4 regions of the Methylobacillus sp. DLP286 genome follow, and region 1 is predicted to be linked to each of the others. Evidence: predicted binding sites of a transcription regulator. Region 1 holds the regulator's gene; each other region holds the start of a gene.

Region 1 (5,067 bases):
TGATGTGCGCGTGGTGCGGCCGGCGTTCGGCGACCGGCAAGAAATGACGCTGACGACGGAATATCTGCGCGTGGAACCGGATAGCGAGATTGCATCGACCGACCAGCCTGTGGTGATTACCCAGGGGCCGAAAAGCGTGGTGCGCGCGGTCGGGATGGTCTATGACAAGAAAAACCAGACCATCCAGCTCAACAAGCGGGTGCGCAGCCATTATGAGCGTCCGGCCGCCGGCAAGCGCACGAGCAGCAAGCCAAAAGCGGCAAGCAAGACCAAGCAGGCGGCAGCCAAGCCTGCGGCTTCCAAGAACAGCAAGACGACATCCGGTAACAGCAACAATGCCAAGCAGCCCACTAAAACCAAGTAGAACGACATTCTTCAGCGGAGACCCTATGCGCAACCTGCGTTATTCATTATTGCTTGCCATGTTGGCCGGCATGCTGTCTGCAACGGCACATGCCGAAAAGGCCGACCGGGAAAAGCCGATCGAGCTGGAGGCCGACTCCGTGCAGGTCAATGATGCCAAGAAGACCAGCACCTATACCGGCAACGTCATCCTGACCCAGGGCACGCTGGTGATCCGCGGCGACAGGCTGATCGTGCGCGAGGACAAGGAGGGATTCCAGCACAGCACGTCCTACGGCAATCCCACCACCTTTAGGCAGAAGCGCGACGGCAAGAACGAATACATGGAGGGCAGCGCCCAGCGGATAGAGTATGATGGACGCATGGACAAGGTGCAGCTGTTTACCAAGGCATGGGTCAAGCGCGGCGAGGATATCGTGCATGGGGACTACATCATGTATGACGCCAATGCCGAATATGCGGAAGTCATCAGCGGCGGCTCGCAAGCGGCGACACCTGCAACACCCACTGGCCGAGTGCGTGCCATTATCCAGCCCAAGAAGAAACCCGCGGCAGAAACTCCCTGAGCTCGATGGCTATTGGAGGGCCTGTGCTTGATGCAGGCCGAAGCAACTGCGCTTTATAGAGACGGCATCGATAGATATTGCATAAATGAGTGAATTGATCGTAGAAAGCTTACGCAAGAAATACAAGTCGCGCACCGTGGTGCAGGATATTTCCCTGCAGCTCAACAGCGGCGAGGTGGTCGGGCTGCTCGGGCCGAACGGCGCGGGCAAGACCACTAGTTTCTACATGATGGTGGGCCTGGTGCCACTCGATGGCGGACGCATATTGCTGGACGGCAAGGACCTGAGCCGGATGCCCATCCACCAGCGCGCGCGCATGGGCCTGGCCTATCTGCCGCAGGAGCCGTCGATCTTCCGCAAGATGACCGTCACGGAAAACATCCAGGCTATCCTTGAATTGCAGAACATGACGGCCGAGCAGCAGAAGGAACAGCTTGAATCCCTGCTGCAGGAGCTCCATATCACCCATATACGCAACAGCATGGCGGTGAGCCTGTCCGGCGGCGAGCGCCGCCGGGTGGAAATCGCCCGATGTCTGGCGACCAACCCCAGCTTCATCCTGCTGGACGAGCCGTTTGCCGGGATCGACCCGATTGCCGTGCTGGACATCCAGAAGATCGTACGTTTCCTGACCGAGCGCAATATCGGGGTGCTGATCACGGACCATAATGTCCGTGAAACATTGGGCATATGCGATCGCGCCTACATCGTGAATGAAGGCCGCGTATTCGCATCGGGGAAGCCCAGCGAGATCATACATAACGAAAGTGTAAGAGAAGTTTACTTGGGCAAGGATTTCCGCCTGTAGTCAACGCAGAATTAGAGAGATGAAACAAAGCCTACAGCTAAAATTTTCCCAAAACCTGGCATTGACGCCGCAGTTGCAGCAGTCGATCAAGCTGTTGCAGCTGTCTTCACAGGAACTCAACCAGGAGCTGGAGTCGCTGCTGCAGGCCAACCCCTTGCTGGAGCGCGTAGACGGCCCGGACGGCGCTGCCGAAATGTCCGAAAGCTACAGCCCTGCTCCGGATGCCGCAGTCGCCGCCCCCGCCAGCGAGGCGCCTGCGCCAGCCAGCGAGGAGTTGCCGCGCGTTGACGAATTCGGCGGCGGGGACGACTACTTCGAATCTTTCCAGGGCAGCAACCGCTGGGAGGAAGGCGGCGCCAACAATGACGACGACAACGACTTCAGCTTCCAGGAAGCGGTCAACCTCACCCTGCGCGAGCACCTGTTGAGTCAGATCAAGCTGTTGCCGCTGTCCGAGCGCGACCAGACCCTGGCGATGGTGCTGGTGGACGCCATCAACGACGACGGCTACCTCGAGCAGTCGCTGGAAGAACTGGCCGAGCTGCTGCCGGAAGAGCTCGAAATCGACCTGCTCGAACTCGAAACCGCGCTCAAGCATATCCAGAACCTGGATCCCCCTGGTATTGGCGCCCGCAACCTTGCGGAGTGCTTGGCATTGCAACTGCGCGCCCTGCCCGCAGAAACGCCTTTTGTTGATCTGGCGATCAAGGTTGCAGAGCAACACTTGCCTTTGCTGGCGAGCCGCGATTACACGCGCCTGCGCAAGCTGCTACATTGCGACGACGACGTCCTGAAAACGGTGCAGCAGCTGGTGACCCAGCTCAACCCGCGCCCGGGCGGCGAGTTCAGCCATATCACCTCGGATCATTACATCCAGCACGAAATCGTGGTGAAGAAGGTCAAGGGTATTTGGATCGCCAGCCTCAATGACGAAGTGGTGCCCAAGCTGCGCATCAACCAGCTTTATGCCGGCATCCTGAAACGTAATCGCGATAGCTCCAGTCAATACCTCATGAGCCAGATGCAGGAAGCGAAATGGATGATCAAGAACATCCAGCAGCGTTTTTCCACCATCCTGCGCGTGTCGCAGGCGATTGTGGACAGGCAGCGCAACTTCTTCGAGCATGGCGAAGTCGCCATGCGTCCGCTGGTGCTGCGCGAGATCGCCGACGAGTTGGGCCTGCATGAATCCACCGTGTCGCGCGTGACGACGAGGAAGTACATGCTCACACCGCGCGGCGTGTACGAGTTGAAGTATTTCTTCGGCAGCCATGTTGCGACGGAGTCTGGCGGTGCTTGCTCCGCCACGGCGATCCGCGCGTTGATCAAGCAGATGGTGAGCGAGGAAAACCCGAAGAAGCCGCTGTCTGACAACCAGATTACCGACATCCTTGGCAAACAAGGCATAGTTGTTGCAAGAAGAACCATAGCGAAATACCGCGAGTCTCTACAGATACCCGCGGCCAACCAGCGCAAGTCGCTTTGATTTGCGCGTTTTCAAGTAAGGAGAGCGTTATGAATTTGCACCTGACAGGACATCACCTCGACGTTACCCCAGCCCTGCGCGAATATGTGCAGTCCAAGCTGGCCCGACTCAGCAATCACTTTGACCATGTGATTGACCTCAAGGTCACGCTGAGCGTGGAGAAACTGGTGCAAAAGGCGGAAGCCACCTTGCATGTGCCGGGCAACGACCTGCACGCGGAATGCGGGGCGGAAAGCATGTACAGCGCGATTGACTCGCTGGCGGACAAGCTGGACCGCCAGGTAGTGAAGCATAAGGAAAAAGTCAGCAACCACAACCAGGCATCCGGAGGTCTGAAGCACCAGGCGGTCGAGTAACCTCCTCGTGAAATGCTGCAAAAGAGTGCCAAGTCTGTTTTTCATGCATGGATTTGGCGCTCTTGCAGCATATCCTTCCGCTTGTTCATTCCCAAGGTATTAAGCACACATGGCTGAAATCAGTGTTACCCAGCTTTACAAGGATACGCGCCGCAAGCTCAAGCTGAAATGGGTAGCAGGGTTAGCCGGCGGCGATAACCCCCTGACCAGTGAAACCGTGACCAAGCCGTCCCTGGCGCTGGTTGGTCATCTGAATTTCGTGCATCCCAACCGCGTGCAGGTGCTGGGGTGCGCAGAGATGGATTATTTGCGCAGCCTCAAGGCGCGAGAATTGTTCCAGGCCATCAAAAACCTGTTCTCAGCCGACTTGGCGGCCATCATCGTGGCCAATGGCGAAGAAGCGCCGGACGAACTGGTGGCCGCCTCCGACGAGTTCAGCACCCCATTGTTTACCTCCCCGTTGCGCAGCCCCGGCCTCATGGATGTATTGAGCCACTATCTTGCCCAGGCCGTGGCGGTATCGGAAAGCCTGCACGGCGTGTTCATGGAAGTGCAGGGCTTCGGCCTCATGATCAAGGGCACCCCGGCGATCGGCAAGAGCGAGCTGGCGCTGGAGCTGATCTCGCGTGGGCACCGCCTGGTGGCGGATGATATCGTCGATTTCTACCGTATCGCCCCTGACCGGCTCGAAGGGCGTTGCCCGCCGTTGCTGCAGGATTTCCTCGAGGTGCGTGGATTGGGCGTACTCAATATCCGCGCCTTGTTCGGCGACAACGCCGTCAAGCCGACCAAGCCGCTCGACTTGATCGTGCAACTGGAAATGGCCGATACCATGGTGCCGCTGGACCGGCTCAAGATCAAATCCCAGCATGAAAAAATCCTTGAGGTCAAAATTCCCAAGGTCGTGATCCCGGTGGCCGCCGGGCGCAATATCGCCGTGCTGGTGGAGGTGGCCGTGCGCAACCACATGCTGCTGCTGCGCGGCATCAACGGCACTAAGCAGTTCATGCAGCGCCAGCACCGAGAAATGGCGCGTACTTCCCGGAAACTCAAGCCAGAGGCGGAATAGGCCATGCAGCTTGTGATCGTGACCGGTCTTTCGGGTTCAGGCAAGAGCATCGTACTCAAGATGCTGGAGGACAGCGGCTACTATTGCATCGACAACCTGCCTGCCACCTTGCTGCCCCAGGCTTCGGAGCACCTGAGCCAGGGCAACCACGAACGGGTGGCGATCAGCATCGATACCCGCAGCGCCTCGCTCGAGGCGCTGCCCGGCAACATCCGCAAGCTCAAGGGCGAGGGTATCGAAGTACAGGTGCTTTTCTTGGAGGCCAATGTCGAGACCCTGGTCAAGCGCTACAGCGAAACGCGCCGCCGCCATCCATTGAGCAGCGATACCAGCACCCTGGCGGAAAGCATCAGCCACGAGCGCCATTTGCTGGAGCCGTTGGTGGACCTGGGGTTGCGCATCGATACCAGCAGCCTCAG
Region 2 (5,067 bases), 1.4 Mb from region 1:
CTGAAGCCCGAATTGGGCGCGAATGCAATCGAAGGCGCGATGGGCCAGGATAATAGCCCTGAGGCCACGGCCGGACGCATTTTGTCGATGTCCACAAGCTTTTTTGACGCCTATGCCTCGCGTTATCCGAACAAGGACCCGGAAACTGTGGCCCGCGATTTTGTGGCATTGATCCGGGGCGGATTCGAAAAAGGTTATGCTGAGGCCAAGGATATTCTCACGAGCTTGAACGTGCTGGGAGAGGGTAGCACTGTTGCGGCAGGTATTGCCAAGACATATGAGTTGGTGCAAAAGGGTTATGACGATTTTCTCGAAGCTAAGCTCTCTGCGATCCGTGGGGATACTGATCAGCCTAGCGCTCAGGGGTGAAGTAATTTTTTTAGACAATAAAAAACCACCTCATGAATGAAAGTGGTTTTTGTTTGTATGTTTGTATGTCGGTCATCAAGCAATCAGCTTCAATTCTTTCAGCCTTGCCCGTAGGATATTGCGGCTAATACCCAACAACCTAGCCGTATGCACCTGATTCTTGTTGCTGAATTCATAAGCCTTTTCTACCAAGACCGCATTCACCAGTTCAAATAGGTTGGGCGGCGGCGATTCAAAAAACTGGCCGAGAACGCGTTCCAGTTGATAGGTTTCCAGCGTGGTAGGCGACTGCGCCGGATAGTGTGCATGGGGCGACCCGCTTGCCAGTTTATTGCCTCCATAAGCTGCCAATACCGGCTTTGCTTCTTGTTTTTCCAGTGGCACTGTGCCGATGGGAGGCAAGCCCAAGTCTTTGGGGTAGAGGGTGCCTGAAGTCGAAATCAGCAATGCGCGGTGGATGACATTCTCGAGTTCGCGGATATTTCCCGGCCACGGATAATGAAGCAATTGCTGAATGGTTTCTGCCGCGAGCTTGGGGATGTCGGTGTGCAGCCGTGACTTGTAGACATTGAGGAAATGCTCGACCAGCGGCAGGATATCGCCTGGACGCTCGCGCAGCGGTGGCAAATCGACAGGCACCACCTTGATGCGGTAGTACAAGTCTTCGCGGAAGCGCCCGGCACGTACCGCTTCTTCTAGGTCCACGTTGGTGGCGGCTATCAGACGGACGTCGATCGGTGTTGATTTGCGGGAGCCCAGGCGCACGACTTCGCGCTCTTGCAGCACCCGCAATAGTTTGACCTGGGTTGATTGGGGCAGGTCGCCTATTTCATCAAGGAACAGTGTGCCGCCATTCGCGGACTCAAACCAACCGGTCTTGGCGCTGGTCGCGCCTGTGAAGGCGCCGCGTTCGTAACCGAACAATTCGCTTTCCACCAGGGTTTCTGAAAAAGCCCCGCAATTGATGGCTTGGAAAGGGCCGTCGCGCCTATTGCTGAGCGCATGGATATGGCGGGCAATCAACTCCTTGCCGGTGCCGGTTTCGCCAATAATCAGCGCGGTGGCGTTGCTGGCCGCAATTTTCTCAATCAGGTTCAATAACCCCTGGGACCTAGGGTCGCTGAAAACCAGTGCACTTGCGCGCACGGATAGGCTGACAGAGCTGGGATTTGGGTGCGTGATGACGTGATCAGCGCTTTCGAATGCCCGCTCATAATTCCATAGTTCAGCATGCATTTGCTTAGGACTTTCTATGTAGAAACTTCTCACAATATACGCACAATCCTTTAGCCGGTCTAAAACTATATTTTTATATTTATATTCTTTTTTGGAATAAAAAAGATGCTGGAGAACGGTTGTTGTTTCCTGAGCAATTATTCAATGGCATCCACTGTTTGTATTTCAGCAACTGTTGATTTTGAAACAGACGGGGTGGAGCCAAGTACTTTTTGTGCTGGATGTATGTATATGAAATACATAGGGTATTGTGCAATTTTATAGGATGAATTGCTCTTGGCATGTGTTTTGCCACTTTAGTTATCAAGATGCCCGGCAGGTTCGCCTGCCTTTCATGATGACTACAGAGGTGAATGATGACCATAACCGCAATTGAAACAGAAAACGATCTAGAAGCTTTTGCTGCACAAGTCTTGGCTGACGCCAAGATCGCGTTTGCCGCGTTTCGCAACACCGGCACCATTACTGCTAACGGGACGGTAGGCTTTGTCGAGCGCGTGCCCGGCGAGGAAAAGCTGGTCATCGTGAACGATCCCGGCCCGTTCAATTGGGATGGTCGTGGCTTGCAGGCGGTCGTCGTGGACTTTGAAGGCAATGTGGTGCTGGGCAAGGGAAGCGCCGCCGGCTCGACCCGCTATACCAAGCTCTTCAAGGAGCATGCGGACATCACGACGATTTCACATGTGCATTCCCCCTATCTGGGCGCCTGGGCGCAAACTCACCGTACATTGCCGATTCGTTATGTTCCGGTACAGCGTTATAACCTGATTCGTGAAATTCCTATTTATATAGACCGCCGCCAGCAAGAAGTGGATTTTATTCTTGACCAGATCAAGCTGAATCCGCACAACACGGCAATCCTGGAAGCCAATGGCGGTTCTACCGTCTGGGGCAAGCAGGGTTTGCGCAAGACCGCCGAGTTTATCCTCATCCTTGAAGAAGGCGCGCAAATCCAGACCTTGGCAGACCCGATTGGCGGATCTCGTGATTACGGTCCTGGCGTGTTGGCGCAGCAATGGAAGATGGCCAGGATTTACGACCAGGCCAAGGGGCTGAACCTGCTGCCAGCCACTGACCTGGGCTAATCGAGGGCGCGGCAATGAGCGAGCTGATAAATAGCGTAGACCAAATCTGGTTTACCCGTTGCCCGGTGCCGACGGCAACCGGGATTGCCTACAAGCTGGGCTGGCTGGATGAAGAGTTTTCAAAGGATGGCATTACCGTTTCCACCTTACAGGACGGCCCCCGCGAATACAACCGGCACCATTACGACCACCAATTGCCTACCCTCATCCGCGAAGGGGGCAACTTGCTGGCGATCGCGGCCCGCGCGCAATATGCGCCTACGCGCTTGATTGGGCTGACATGGATAGACGAATGGCAAGCGATCCTGGTGAGGCCGGATTCCGGGATTACCGAGCCGCACCAGCTCAAGGGAAGGCGCTTGGCCTTGCCTGCTTTTGTCGACCATCCGATCAAGGACCATGTGCGCGGCAGCAGCATCGCCCGCGGCATGAGCCTGCACGGATATAAAGGCGCGCTCGGTATCGCAGGCTTGACGCTGGATGACGTCGAGCTCGTCGAAGTGGCTGCAGCCGGGGCAGGCCGTGGAGATGGCAGGCGCAGCCGCGAAGTGGTCGGCAGCCTGTGGGCAGGACTGGACGAACTGGTGGCAGGGAATGTCGATGCGGTCTACGTCAAGGGCGCTTCCGCCGTCGAAGCAGCCAAGCGCTTAGGGCTCGTGGTCGGGATTGACCTCGACAGCTATCCCGACAAGAGCGTGCGGGTGAACAATGGCACCCCGCGGCCCATCACGGTGCATGAGGATTTGCTGGAGAACCATTTCGACCTGGTGGTCCGCTTCTTGTACCAGACGCTGCGTGCGGCCGATTGGGCCAAGCACAACCTGGAAGGCGTGCGCAGCATTCTGCAGGACGAGACCTTTGCTGGCGCTGAGAGCGTGGCGACGGCATACCGCAACGATTTCCACCTGCATCTTGAGCCGACATTGACACCCGATCGCCTCGAGCTATTCCGCAAACAGAAGAATTTCATGTGGATTCACGGGCTGCTGGACCGCGATTTCGATTTTGACGCATGGGTGGATCAACGCCCGTTGCAGGAAGCCAAGAAGCAGCTAGAGGCAAAGGTCGCCTAAGAGTGCTTCGCTGAGTTTTGTGAATCGTTCTAACTCAGGCAGGTAGTCATTTGTGTTGAGTAACAATGTTGTGAGTAACAGTGATGATTTTCCAGACTGTCACCTTATATCGGTGTGTTTTACCCGACCACGGGCGAGCGCACTGTTTTTTCATTGAATTATCATGAGCTTCGAATACCCCGCACTGGATTTTGAAGCAGGACTGACATGTTTTGGAGTGATTTAAATGTTGCATAGAAAAATTTATCATCTGGCGCTGGCCGCCATGATGGCATTGCCGGCTTCTGTTGGCTTTGCCGAGGAAGCACCTAAGGTCGTGCGAATTGCGGCAGTGGTATACAACATTGCGGGCAAGACTACTTACCTCAACGGCGCCGCAGTGCTGACCGAAGGCGGGCTGGAAGAGACGCTCGCGAAAAAAGGCGTGAAAATCGAATGGGTGCCTGCCTCCCATTCCGCCGTGGGCCCGATCATCAACGAAGGTTTTGCCAGCGGCAAAATCGATTTCGCCTCTTATGGCGACTTGCCTCCGGTGATCCTGAATGCCTCCAGGCCCACTGTGCAATTGGTGGCGCCCTGGGGACGCAGCGGCAATTCCTATCTTGTAGTGCCGGCAAAATCCAAGGCCAGTACTATTGAGGACCTGAAAGGCAAAAAGATTGCCTTGCACCGCGGCCGCCCCTGGGAAATCGCGTTTGCCAACCTGATCGAATCCAAGGGTCTCAGTTTCAAGGACTTCAAGATCGTCAACGTGAATCCCCAAGTCGGCGCAGCCGCGTTGGCGAGCGGCACGGTGGACGGCTTCTTCGGCCTCAATGATGCGCATATCCTGGAGCAGCGCAAAGTCGGGCGCATCATCTGGTCCACCAAGAACTCGCCGCCCGACTGGAAACTGATGGGCGGGCTATGGGCCAGCAACGATTTCATCAAGAAATATCCCGAGCTTACCCAGACCATCGTGACGGCCTACGTGAAGACCAATTACTGGACTTCGCAGGATGCGAACAAGGACAAGTACATCAAGGAATATGCCACCAATGCCTTGCCGGAAGAGGTGGTGCGCAAGGATTACGATAATGACATCGTCGCCTGGAAGGACCGTTGGTCCCCGCTTTATGATGACGCGCTGAAGACGCATTACCGCCGTGTAGCGAGTTACGCCAAGCAATCAGGCTTGGTGCGCAACGAGGTCAAGTTGGATCAATTGCTGAACCCGCAATTCGTCGAGCATGCGCTCAAGGAACTGAACCTTGAACATTACTGGCAAAGCCAGCAGATCAAGCAGGCTCAGCTCAGTCCAGCAG
Region 3 (5,067 bases), 520 kb from region 1:
CGCACGCGCTCCAGTACTTCGTGGATATTGGTAGGTTCGTACTTCGGTACGCGGTGCGGCACCAACAGCCTGTCCATCAGCAATTGCAGCCGGTCGGCTTCCTTGATGATGACCTGGGTGTATTCGCGCAGGCCGACTTGCGGCAATTCATGCTCCAGCAATTGCGCCGCGCCGCGCAGCCCGCCTAGCGGATTGCGGATTTCATGGGCCAGGTTGCGCAATAGCTCGGCATTGGCTTGTTGCTGGATGAGCATGCGCTCTTCGCGCGCAATGCGCAGCTGTTGATCCATATGCTGGAATTCCAGGACCAGGCAGGCGGGAGCCAGTTCCACCGGCGTCACGGTACAGGTGACGGCGAAAGATTGCTGACGCAGCGTGGTGATCGGGAACTCGTGCTCGCGGAACGGGCTGTGGTGCTTGATCGCATGTTCCATGGCGGAGTCGAGGATGTCGCAGCCGGGAAATACCTGTGAGACGGGCAAGCCTGCGATCTGCTTGGCGCTGATGGCAAATAATACCTCGGCACCGGGATTGGCATATACGACGCGACGTTGCTTATCGAGCAGGATGACCGCAGTGGATAGATGTTCCAATCCTGCGAATGAGGGGGGGATTTTATGTTCCATGGCTTCTCTTAAGCAAAAGCCAGGCCAGTTGCTTCAGCAGAGCAGAAGCCTTTTATTTAAAAGCTTCCAGCTCTTTTTGCAGAAGCTGCACATTGCGCTCGTGTGCATCGACGTCGGCCTGCAATCGCTGCATTTTTTCCTCAAATTTTGCGACGTTGCGATAGGTTTTTCCGTTGGCGCCACGGTATACCTCAGGCTTGGACTCGCCTTCGGCATAGGCTTTCTTGGCTTCTTCCAGAGCCGCTTTTTCTGCTTCCAGTTCCTCGAGCAGGATTTTCTTGCGCTGGTCGTCGCGCTTTTTCTGCGTCTGGCTGTCTACCCGCGGGAAATTGCTGGGCGTAGCCTGGGTCTTGGGTTTGGGGGCTGCCGTTGTCGCTGGAGGCGGCGGGTCTATCTCCAGCTTGATCGCCCCTTTGCTGGGGACGTTGGAGTAGGTGACATGGCCGTTCTCGTCGACGCTTTTATAGATTTCGGCATGGGCGCTGCTACAGGTGAATGCATATGCAAGCCAAGTAAAAAGGGACAGGCGAATTCTTTTCATGAGATTCAGTGTAGAGCAGAAGTCTGGTGCAGGCAATTGCCGCCGAGGCGTATTCCAGGCATAAAAAAAGCGGGGAAACCCGCTTTTTTTATGCAATGCGCTGATTAAACGCTGTAGTACAGGCTGAACTCGACCGGGTGCGGAGTCTGGCGCAGCTTGGTCACTTCTTCCATCTTCAGGTCGATGTAGGCATTGATCCAGTCGTCGGAGAACACGCCGCCGCGGGTCAGGAACTCGCGATCCTTGTCCAGGGCTTCCAGCGCTTGTTCCAGGGAGGAGGCGACAGTTGGGATCGCTGCATCTTCTTCTGGCGGCAAGTGGTAAAGATCCTTGGTGGCAGGCTCGCCAGGGTGGATCTTGTTCTGCACGCCGTCCAGACCAGCCATCAGCAATGCGCTGAATGCCAGGTATGGGTTGGCGGTTGGGTCAGGGAAGCGGGCTTCGATACGGCGCGCCTTGTCGGATTGCACGAAAGGAACACGGATGGACGCGGAGCGGTTCTTCGCGGAGTAAGCCAGTTTCACGGGGGCTTCGAAACCGGGAACCAGGCGCTTGTAGGAGTTGGTGCCTGGATTGGTGATGGCGTTCAGCGCGCGCGCGTGCTTGATGATGCCGCCGATATAGTAGAGCGCAAATTCGCTCAGGCCGGCATAACCGTTGCCTGCAAACAGGTTCTTGCCGTCTTTCCATACGGATTGGTGTACGTGCATGCCGGAACCGTTGTCGCCGAAGATAGGCTTGGGCATGAAGGTGGCTGTTTTGCCGTATGCATGTGCCGTGTTCAATACGACGTACTTGAGGATCTGGGTCCAGTCGGCGCGTTGAACCAGGGTGCTGAACTTGGTGCCGATCTCACATTGGCCGGCGGTTGCGACTTCGTGGTGGTGAACTTCGACAGGCACACCCAGCTCTTCCAGGGCTACTACCATGGCGGAGCGGATGTCGTGCAGGGAGTCGATTGGGGGAACGGGGAAATAGCCGCCCTTGACGCCTGGACGGTGGCCGGTGTTGCCGCCTTCGAACTTCTCGTTAGAAGCCCATGCGGCCTCTTCGGAGTTGATCTTGACCGAGCTGCCGCTCATGTCCACGGACCAGTTGATGGAGTCGAAAATGAAGAATTCTGGCTCTGGGCCGAAGAAGGCCGCATCACCGATGCCGCTGGACTTCAGATAAGCTTCAGCGCGCTTGGCGATGCTGCGCGGGCAACGGTCATAACCTTTGCCGTCGGTAGGGTCCACGACGTCACAGGTGAGGAACAGGGTGGGCTCGTCCATGAAAGGGTCGATGTTGGCAGTCTCTGGATCAGGGATCAGGAGCATGTCGGATGCCTGGATGCCCTTCCAGCCTGCAATGGAAGACCCGTCGAAAGCGTGGCCTTCAGTAAACTTGTCTTCGTCGAATGCGGAAATCGGCACGGTCACGTGCTGTTCCTTGCCCTTGGTGTCAGTAAAGCGAAAATCGACAAACTTGATGTCGTTTTCCTTCACAAGCTTTAATACGTCGGCCACCGCCATTTGATTCTCCTAGCTCTTTTTGGATTAAGAAGTTAATTAAGCACTATGCTTGACACTAAGGTGAAGCAGGAACTGTGCCATTGAATTCGCGCAAATTCCCATTTTTACACATAAGGTTATAAAAGAGAAACGCTATGTGTGCACCAAAATATTGCGTTCACTCGGTTTTGTGCACCATTAATGTGCATTGAAGATTGTGGCAAAATTTAACGCTATACTCCGCATTTCTGAGAGGGTAAAGGAGAGAGCAATGGAAACGTTGAATGCCATTTTGCTGAATGCAAAACAGCGTGCCGAGCAGCACGGGCTTCCCTATGCCGGAGCATTGACGCCACGGGAGGCGCAGAAGGTCCTGGAGCTGGCCCCTTCGGCCAAGCTGGTGGATGTGCGCACCAAAGCGGAGCTTGAACTGGTGGGCCGCGTGCCCAATGCGACGCACATCGAATGGGCGTTTTATCCTGGAATGGTGGCTAATCCGGATTTCCTGTCCCAATTGGACAAGCAGGTCGATCACGAGGCGTTGGTGATGTTCCTCTGCCGTACCGGCGGGCGTTCCCATAACGCAGCCGTCTTGGCCGCCCAGGCCGGATATGCCGAGGCCTACAACGTGCTCGAAGGTTTTGAAGGCGAGTCCACGCCGGACACCAAGCAGCGCGGCAGTATCAACGGCTGGAAGGCTGCCGGCCTGCCCTGGACCAACGCCTGAGGATTTGCATGGATCGTTATGCCGTGATCGGCCACCCGGTGGAGCATAGTAAGTCCCCTTTGATCCATGCCGCATTCGCGCAGCAGACGGGACAGCAGATCGAATACGGCAAGGTGCAGGCGCCCCTGGACGGGTTTGTTGCCACTGTGGCCGGTTTGCAGGCGCAGGGCTATTGCGGGGCCAATGTCACCGTGCCTTTCAAGTTCGAGGCCTATTCATTGGCAACCGAATTGAGCGAACGAGCGCGTGATGCAGGCGCGGTGAATACGCTGAGCTTCAAGAATGGCGGCATCCATGGTGACAATACGGATGGTGTCGGGTTGGTGCGCGACATCCTGCAAAACCTGGAATTTTCCCTGGCAGGCAAGCGTGTATTGCTGTTGGGAGCGGGAGGCGCCGCGGAAGGCGTGTTGGGGCCGTTGCTGCAAGCATCTCCTGCATTGCTGTGCATTGCCAACCGCAGCGTGAAAAAGGCCGAGGCGATGGCAGCGCGTGCCAGGCCTGTTGATGCTGAGCTGGAAGCATGCAGTTTCGACGCCTTGGCCGGCAAGGCGTTCGATGTCGTGATCAATGCGACTTCCAGCGGCTTGAGCAACGAGCGGCTGCCGTTGCCGTCAGGACTGTTTGCCGCTGATGCCTTGGCGTACGACATGATGTATGGACGTGAAACGCCTTTCATGCAGTATGCGCGTGAAGAGGGCGTGCAGAAAATTGCCGATGGGCTGGGCATGCTGGTGGAGCAGGCGGCAGAAGCCTTTTATATCTGGCGCCAGGTGCGGCCGGATACCGCATCCGTGATTGCCGCATTGCGCGCATCATGATCAGGCGGTTGTTGTGGCGCGGGTTGCTGCTGGCTCTGGTGCTGGTGGTGCTGTACCAGCTTTGGATATTCATGCATATCCTCTGGTGGGCGGAGCATAATCCCTCAAGCAGCGCTTTCATGCGCACCAGCTTGGCGACGTTGCGCCAAGATAATCCCGACGCGACGCTCAAGCACCAGTGGGTGGAGTATCAGAAGATTTCCCGCAACCTCAAGCGCGCGGTGATTGCGTCCGAGGACGCCAAGTTTGTTGGCCATGAGGGGTTTGATTGGGACGGCATCCAGAAGGCGTATGAAAAGAACTGGCAAAAAGGCAAGATCGTCGCGGGCGGCTCCACCATCAGCCAGCAGCTTGCCAAGAACCTGTTCCTTTCCACCGGGCGCACGCCCTGGCGCAAGCTGGAAGAGGCCGCGATCACCTGGATGCTGGAGCGCATGATGAGCAAGCGCAGGATTTTCGAGATTTACCTCAATGTGATCGAGTGGGGCAATGGCGTGTTCGGCGCCGAGGCTGCCGCGCGGCATTACTACAAGACTAGCGCCGCCAGCCTGAGCGCCGCCCAGGCCGCCAAGTTGGCGGCGATGATCCCGAATCCGCGCTATTACGACAAGCATCGTGAAGCGCGAGGCCTGATCCGCAAGGCGGGTATCATCGAATCGCGCATGCGCTACGCGGAAGTGCCCTGATGGCATTGCCGAAGCCGCGATAGCCTTGTGTTAAAATAATCTCTTTGAATCCAAACAATATGCGCTTCTGCTTCCTGATCCTGATTGCAAGCCTGACCTTGGCCGCATGCGGCACCAAGGGCGACCTTTATATCCCGGAAAAACAGTACCCGCAGGAACCGCAGCCGCAACAA
Region 4 (5,067 bases), 740 kb from region 1:
AATTGAGTCAAAAACCAACGCGCAATTTAGTTCCAAAACGGGTTTTCCGAGAACAAGACACACAGGATTTTTCTGCCAAGGCGCTGATCGCCACCGTGGCGATCCATGCCGCCGTGTTTGCCGCCCTGATCGCCGTTTCCACCAGGGAGCCCCACAAGGAAGAGGCCGCGCCGCCTATCATGGTGAGCCTGGTGAAAAGTCCGGAGCCTATTCCCGAGGTGGCGATCACCGAGCCGGAGCCCCAACCCCAGCCGAAACCGCCTGAGCCCAAGCCAAAACCGAAGCCCAAGCCGAAGGTGGTGGACAAGCCGGTTCCAATCGAGGCTCCCCAGCCTGTCGAGCAGGTGGAGGAGGTCAAGGAGGAAGTGTCCGAACCGCAGCCCCAGGAAGTCAAGCAGGCGCCTTCGCAAGCGCCCGTCCAGGACAAGCCCGTGGTTGCCGAGAAGGTGGAGCCGGTCAAGCCGCCTGAGCCCAAGGACCAGCCTATCCCGGAAGTGGCGATCAGCGGGGTTTCATATTCGCATCAGGAAATTCCCGTTTATCCCGCCATGTCCAGAAGGCTGGGAGAGCAGGGCGTCGTGATGTTGCGGATACTGATCTCTGAAGCAGGGGTGCCCGAGACCATCCAGATCGAGACCAGCAGTGGTTCCGAGCGGCTGGACAAGGCCGCGCTGGAGGCGACTAAGAAGTCCAGGTTCAACCCGTACAAGCGTAACAACAAGCCGATGAAGGTGTCCGTGATTGCCCCAGTGCGGTTCTCCATCTCGGATTAAGCAAGTTCAACCAGGTTAGTCATACTTTAAAACATATAGGATTAATGCAATATGGAAAATGCATACGAATTTAGCAGCTTGGATTTCATTCTGGACGGCGGTCCGGTTTCCATTCTGGTTGCAGTCGTGCTTGTCTTCATGTCAGTGGCAAGCTGGTATCTCATGGTCGTCAAGTTCTATCAGGCACTGACCATCCGTAGCGCTAACCGCGAGTACAGCAATAACTTCTGGCAGGCGCCCTCGATCGAGTCGGCACTGCGCCACAAGAGCGGCGAAACCATCGTTTCCCGCGTGGCAAACCAGGCAGTGGACGCTGCCGAGCATCATCAGGCACATGTCGCCAGCAATGTCGAAGAGGCTTGCAACAAGGATGAATTCATCGCCCGCGCCATGCGCCGTCAGATTTCCACTGAAAGCGAGCGCATGGATTACGGCCTGACCATGCTGGCGTCGGTAGGCAGCGTGGCGCCTTTCGTCGGCCTGTTCGGTACGGTATGGGGTATTTACCACGCCTTGGCGAGCATCAGCCAAAGCGGCCAGGCCACGTTGGACAAGGTGGCCGGCCCGGTAGGCGAGGCTTTGATCATGACCGCGCTCGGCCTGGCGGTGGCGATTCCTGCGGTATTGGCATACAACGCGCTGGTACGCCGCAACCGCCTCATCCTGGGCGAAGTGGAGGGGTTTGCCAATGATCTGCATATCCTGCTGACCACCGGCGCTCCATTGAACCCTAGCAGCAAGACCACCCCAGGCGCCGCCGCTGTCCGTACCGGCGCCACATTGAAAGAGGTGACGGCATGATGGCAGGCGGCGGAATCGGCGGCGGGGAGGGCAACAGCCGTCCCATGTCCGAGATCAACACCACGCCGCTTGTGGACGTGATGTTGGTGTTGCTGGTGATCTTCATCATCACCGCCCCCTTGCTGACGCATGCGGTGAAGATCGATCTGCCGCAAGCGACGAGCCAGCCTTCCCCGGAGAAGCCGGATATCATCGATGTCGCCATCGATAGCGCAGGCGCCATGTACTGGAACGACCAGACCCTCACGCTCGAAGAGCTGAACGTGAAGCTGCACGAGGTTGCCAACAAGGACCCGCAGCCGGAACTGCATATCCGCGCCGACAAGGAGACGCGTTACCAGGTGCTCGCCGAGGTCATGGCGTATGCGCAGAATGCAGGCGTGCAGAAGCTCGGGTTCGTGAGCGATCCTACGCCCAAATAACCTGCGGGACTGAAATGCAAAAAGCCGGGCATGCCCGGCTTTTTTGTTTTGCTTTGGCCATGTCGCTTCCCTGAGCCAGTAGGGAAGATGCGAAGATGTTTTCGCAATCGCTGTTCAACTTTTTCCCACTATTGTAGTCTTGTAAAAGAGTTCACCTGTTGTGGGCGTGATGGATTGTCCTGCGCGTAATACTGCTCCTAGAGTGGCCTGATTTTTGCTGGTTGAAAATTAGTGCATCAAGTTCGCAAGAATTTCATGTTGGCCATTCAATATGAGCTTCTGAACTCAAGCCAACGGGTGGCATTTTGTAAACTCACACGGAAAGACGCCAATGACCGCTGAAAAAGAACCCAAAAAGCCCAAAGCCTCCACGCCTGTGATTACCACCGAGAAAACCCCGATTGCCCAGGCACTGCAGAACCACCTGATCTTTTCCGCATTCAAGACCAGCGAGGCTTCGACGCCGCGCGACTGGTATGTGGCGACCGGATACACCATACGCGACCATGTGGTTGAGCGCTGGGTCAAGACCGCTGAAGCATATAGCGAGCAAGATCCGAAACGGGTGTACTACTTCTCGCTGGAGTTCCTGCTTGGGCGCATGATGCAGAATGCCGCACTGAATCTGGGCATCGAGGGCGAGGTGCAGGAGGGTTTGAAAACATTGGGGCACAAGCTGGAGGACGTGGTCGAGCTGGAAAACGACGCCGCGCTGGGCAATGGCGGCCTGGGGCGTTTGGCGGCGTGTTTCCTCGATTCGATGGCCAGCATGGACATCCCGGGCACGGGTTATGGCATCCGTTACGAATACGGCATGTTCCGCCAGTCGATCAGCCAGGGCCAGCAGGTGGAAAACCCCGACAACTGGCTGCGTTACGGCAACCTCTGGGAGTTCCAGCGGCCGGAAAGCCAGTACCCGGTGAGGTTCTATGGCAAGGTGGTGGAGTTCCCGGCTGCCAAGGGTACGGAATACCATTGGGTGGATGCAGAAAGCGTGCTGGCCATTGCCTACGACATGCCGGTGCCCGGCTACGACACGGAAACCGTGAATACCTTGCGCTTGTGGTCTGCCAAGGCGGCGCGTGAGTTCGACCTTGCGCACTTCAATGAAGGCAATTACGAGAAAGCTGTCGAGGAGCGCAATGCCTACGAGAATATTTCGAAGGTGCTGTACCCCAACGATACTTCCGTGCTGGGCAAGGAGCTGCGCCTGAAGCAGCAGTATTTCTTCGTCTCCGCTTCGATCCAGGACATCCTGCGCCGCTTCCTGGCTAAGCATGACGACTGGAGCGTGTTGCCGGACAAGGTGGCGATCCAGCTCAATGACACCCATCCTGCGATTGCGGTGGCCGAGCTGATGTACCAATTGGTGGACGTGCACCACCTCGACTGGAACAAGGCCTGGAAAATCAGCGAAAAGGTATTTGCCTACACCAACCATACCTTGATGCCGGAGGCGCTAGAGACCTGGCCGGTGGAGATGTTCGGCAGGCTGCTGCCGCGGCACCTGGGCATCATCTACCGCATCAACCATGAGTTCCTGCAGATCGTGAACCACAAGTTCCCGGGCGAGACCGATCTGCTGACGCGCGTTTCCATTATTGACGAAGAGCACGGTCGCCGCGTGCGCATGGCGCACCTGGCCGTGGTCGGCAGCCACACCGTGAACGGAGTGGCGGCATTGCACAGCGAATTGCTGCGATCTACCTTGTTTGCCGATTTCAACCGCATCTTCCCGGGCCGCTTCATCAACGTCACCAACGGCATCACGCCCCGGCGCTGGCTCAACCAGTGCAATCCCGGCTTGACTAGCCTGTTGGAAAGCGTCATCGGCAAGGACTTCCACCATGATCTCGACAAGCTGCGCGCATTGGAGCCATTGGCTGACGATGCCGATTTCCGCAAGGGTTTCCTCGCGGTCAAGCATGCCAACAAGCAGCGGCTTGCCAAGCGGATTGAACAGGTGACAGGAGTCAAGCTGAACCCTGCCGCCTTGTTCGACGTGCAAATCAAGCGCATCCATGAATACAAGCGCCAGCTGCTGAATGTGCTGCACATCGTGACCCTGTATAACCGCATTCGCAGCGGGCAGGCCAAGGACGTGACGCCGCGCGCCGTCATTTTTGGCGGCAAGGCGGCGCCAGGCTATTGGCTGGCCAAGCTGATCATCCGTCTGATCAACGACGTGGCCTCCATCGTCAACGAGGACCCTGCCGTAGGAGACAAGCTCAAGGTGGTGTTCTACCCGAATTACGAGGTGTCGGCGGCGGAGCTTTTGTTCCCGGGCAGCGACCTTTCCGAGCAGATATCCACCGCCGGCACCGAGGCATCGGGCACCGGCAACATGAAGATGGCGCTGAACGGCGCCCTCACCATCGGCACGCTGGATGGCGCCAATGTGGAAATCCGCGAGGAAGTGGGGGAAGACAATATCTTCATTTTCGGCCTGACGACGGAACAGGTGGCCGAGGTGAAAGCCAACCATTACAACCCATGGGACTATTACCACGGCAACTCCGAGCTGAAGCAGGCGCTGGACATGATCACCAACGGGTTTTTCTCCGTGGACGAGCCCGATCGCTACCATGCGATCGGCGACGCCTTGTTGAACAACGGGGATCAATACCTGCTGCTGGCTGATTACGCGAGTTATATCGAGACCCAGGATGCCGTGGGCAAGCTCTACAAGGACAAGGATGAGTGGAGCCGCCGCGCAATCCTCAATGTGGCGCGCATCGGCAAGTTCTCCAGCGACCGTACCATCGGCGAATACGTTGAGAAAATCTGGCGCGTCAAACCGGTGCAACATTAAACGGTAATACTGTGCGCATGCTTCGCCGATGAGGTTAAAATGCGGTGAGAACCTCAATTCACCATCTAGGAGGAGCCATGCGCCATCTTGTGACTGCATTATCATTCGTTGTTTTTTCCAGCCATGCCGCTGCGCTGGACCTGGGCGGCATCAGCAATGCCGATGCCAGCCAGGGCCTCAAACAGGCGCTGGTGCAAGGCGCCGAGCGCGCGGTCAGCCAGCTCGGCCAGGCAGGGGGCTTCCTCAATAACCCGCAGGT

Evidence for each region. The regulator sigma-54, encoded in region 1, starts transcription at its own class of promoters, with help from an activator protein. The targets are predictions, from matches to a motif close to TGGCACNNTTCCTGCT.
Region 2: a site for sigma-54 is predicted at 1,883-1,898, ahead of ACWXTG_RS04355 (class II aldolase/adducin family protein). Genes of this name have one in related genera too.
Region 3: a site for sigma-54 is predicted at 2,746-2,761, ahead of glnA (type I glutamate--ammonia ligase). Genes of this name have one in related genera too.
Region 4: a site for sigma-54 is predicted at 2,200-2,215, ahead of ACWXTG_RS01060 (glycogen/starch/alpha-glucan phosphorylase). Genes of this name have one in related genera too.

The regions. Positions count from the first base shown of each region.
Region 1 covers NZ_CM153145.1:2,459,870-2,464,936, forward strand. The annotation lists gene lptC (LPS export ABC transporter periplasmic protein LptC) at 1-364, shown strand, start outside; gene lptA (lipopolysaccharide transport periplasmic protein LptA) at 423-929, shown strand; gene lptB (LPS export ABC transporter ATP-binding protein) at 1,015-1,737, shown strand; gene ACWXTG_RS11720 (RNA polymerase factor sigma-54) at 1,757-3,223, shown strand; gene hpf (ribosome hibernation-promoting factor, HPF/YfiA family) at 3,253-3,579, shown strand; gene hprK (HPr(Ser) kinase/phosphatase) at 3,689-4,648, shown strand; gene rapZ (RNase adapter RapZ) at 4,652-5,067, shown strand, end outside.
Region 2 covers NZ_CM153145.1:910,666-915,732, reverse strand. The annotation lists gene ACWXTG_RS04365 (DUF5610 domain-containing protein) at 1-369, shown strand, start outside; gene ACWXTG_RS04360 (sigma-54 interaction domain-containing protein) at 445-1,605, opposite strand; gene ACWXTG_RS04355 (class II aldolase/adducin family protein) at 2,019-2,690, shown strand; gene ACWXTG_RS04350 (ABC transporter substrate-binding protein) at 2,705-3,763, shown strand; gene ACWXTG_RS04345 (ABC transporter substrate-binding protein) at 3,990-5,067, shown strand, end outside.
Region 3 covers NZ_CM153145.1:1,941,921-1,946,987, reverse strand. The annotation lists gene glnL (nitrogen regulation protein NR(II)) at 1-626, opposite strand, end outside; gene ACWXTG_RS09355 (DUF4124 domain-containing protein) at 679-1,167, opposite strand; gene glnA (type I glutamate--ammonia ligase) at 1,272-2,681, opposite strand; gene ACWXTG_RS09345 (rhodanese-like domain-containing protein) at 2,932-3,387, shown strand; gene aroE (shikimate dehydrogenase) at 3,396-4,208, shown strand; gene mtgA (monofunctional biosynthetic peptidoglycan transglycosylase) at 4,205-4,894, shown strand; gene lptM (LPS translocon maturation chaperone LptM) at 4,939-5,067, shown strand, end outside.
Region 4 covers NZ_CM153145.1:215,498-220,564, forward strand. The annotation lists gene ACWXTG_RS01045 (energy transducer TonB) at 3-773, shown strand; gene ACWXTG_RS01050 (MotA/TolQ/ExbB proton channel family protein) at 825-1,574, shown strand; gene ACWXTG_RS01055 (ExbD/TolR family protein) at 1,571-1,996, shown strand; gene ACWXTG_RS01060 (glycogen/starch/alpha-glucan phosphorylase) at 2,328-4,808, shown strand; gene ACWXTG_RS01065 (DUF4197 domain-containing protein) at 4,886-5,067, shown strand, end outside.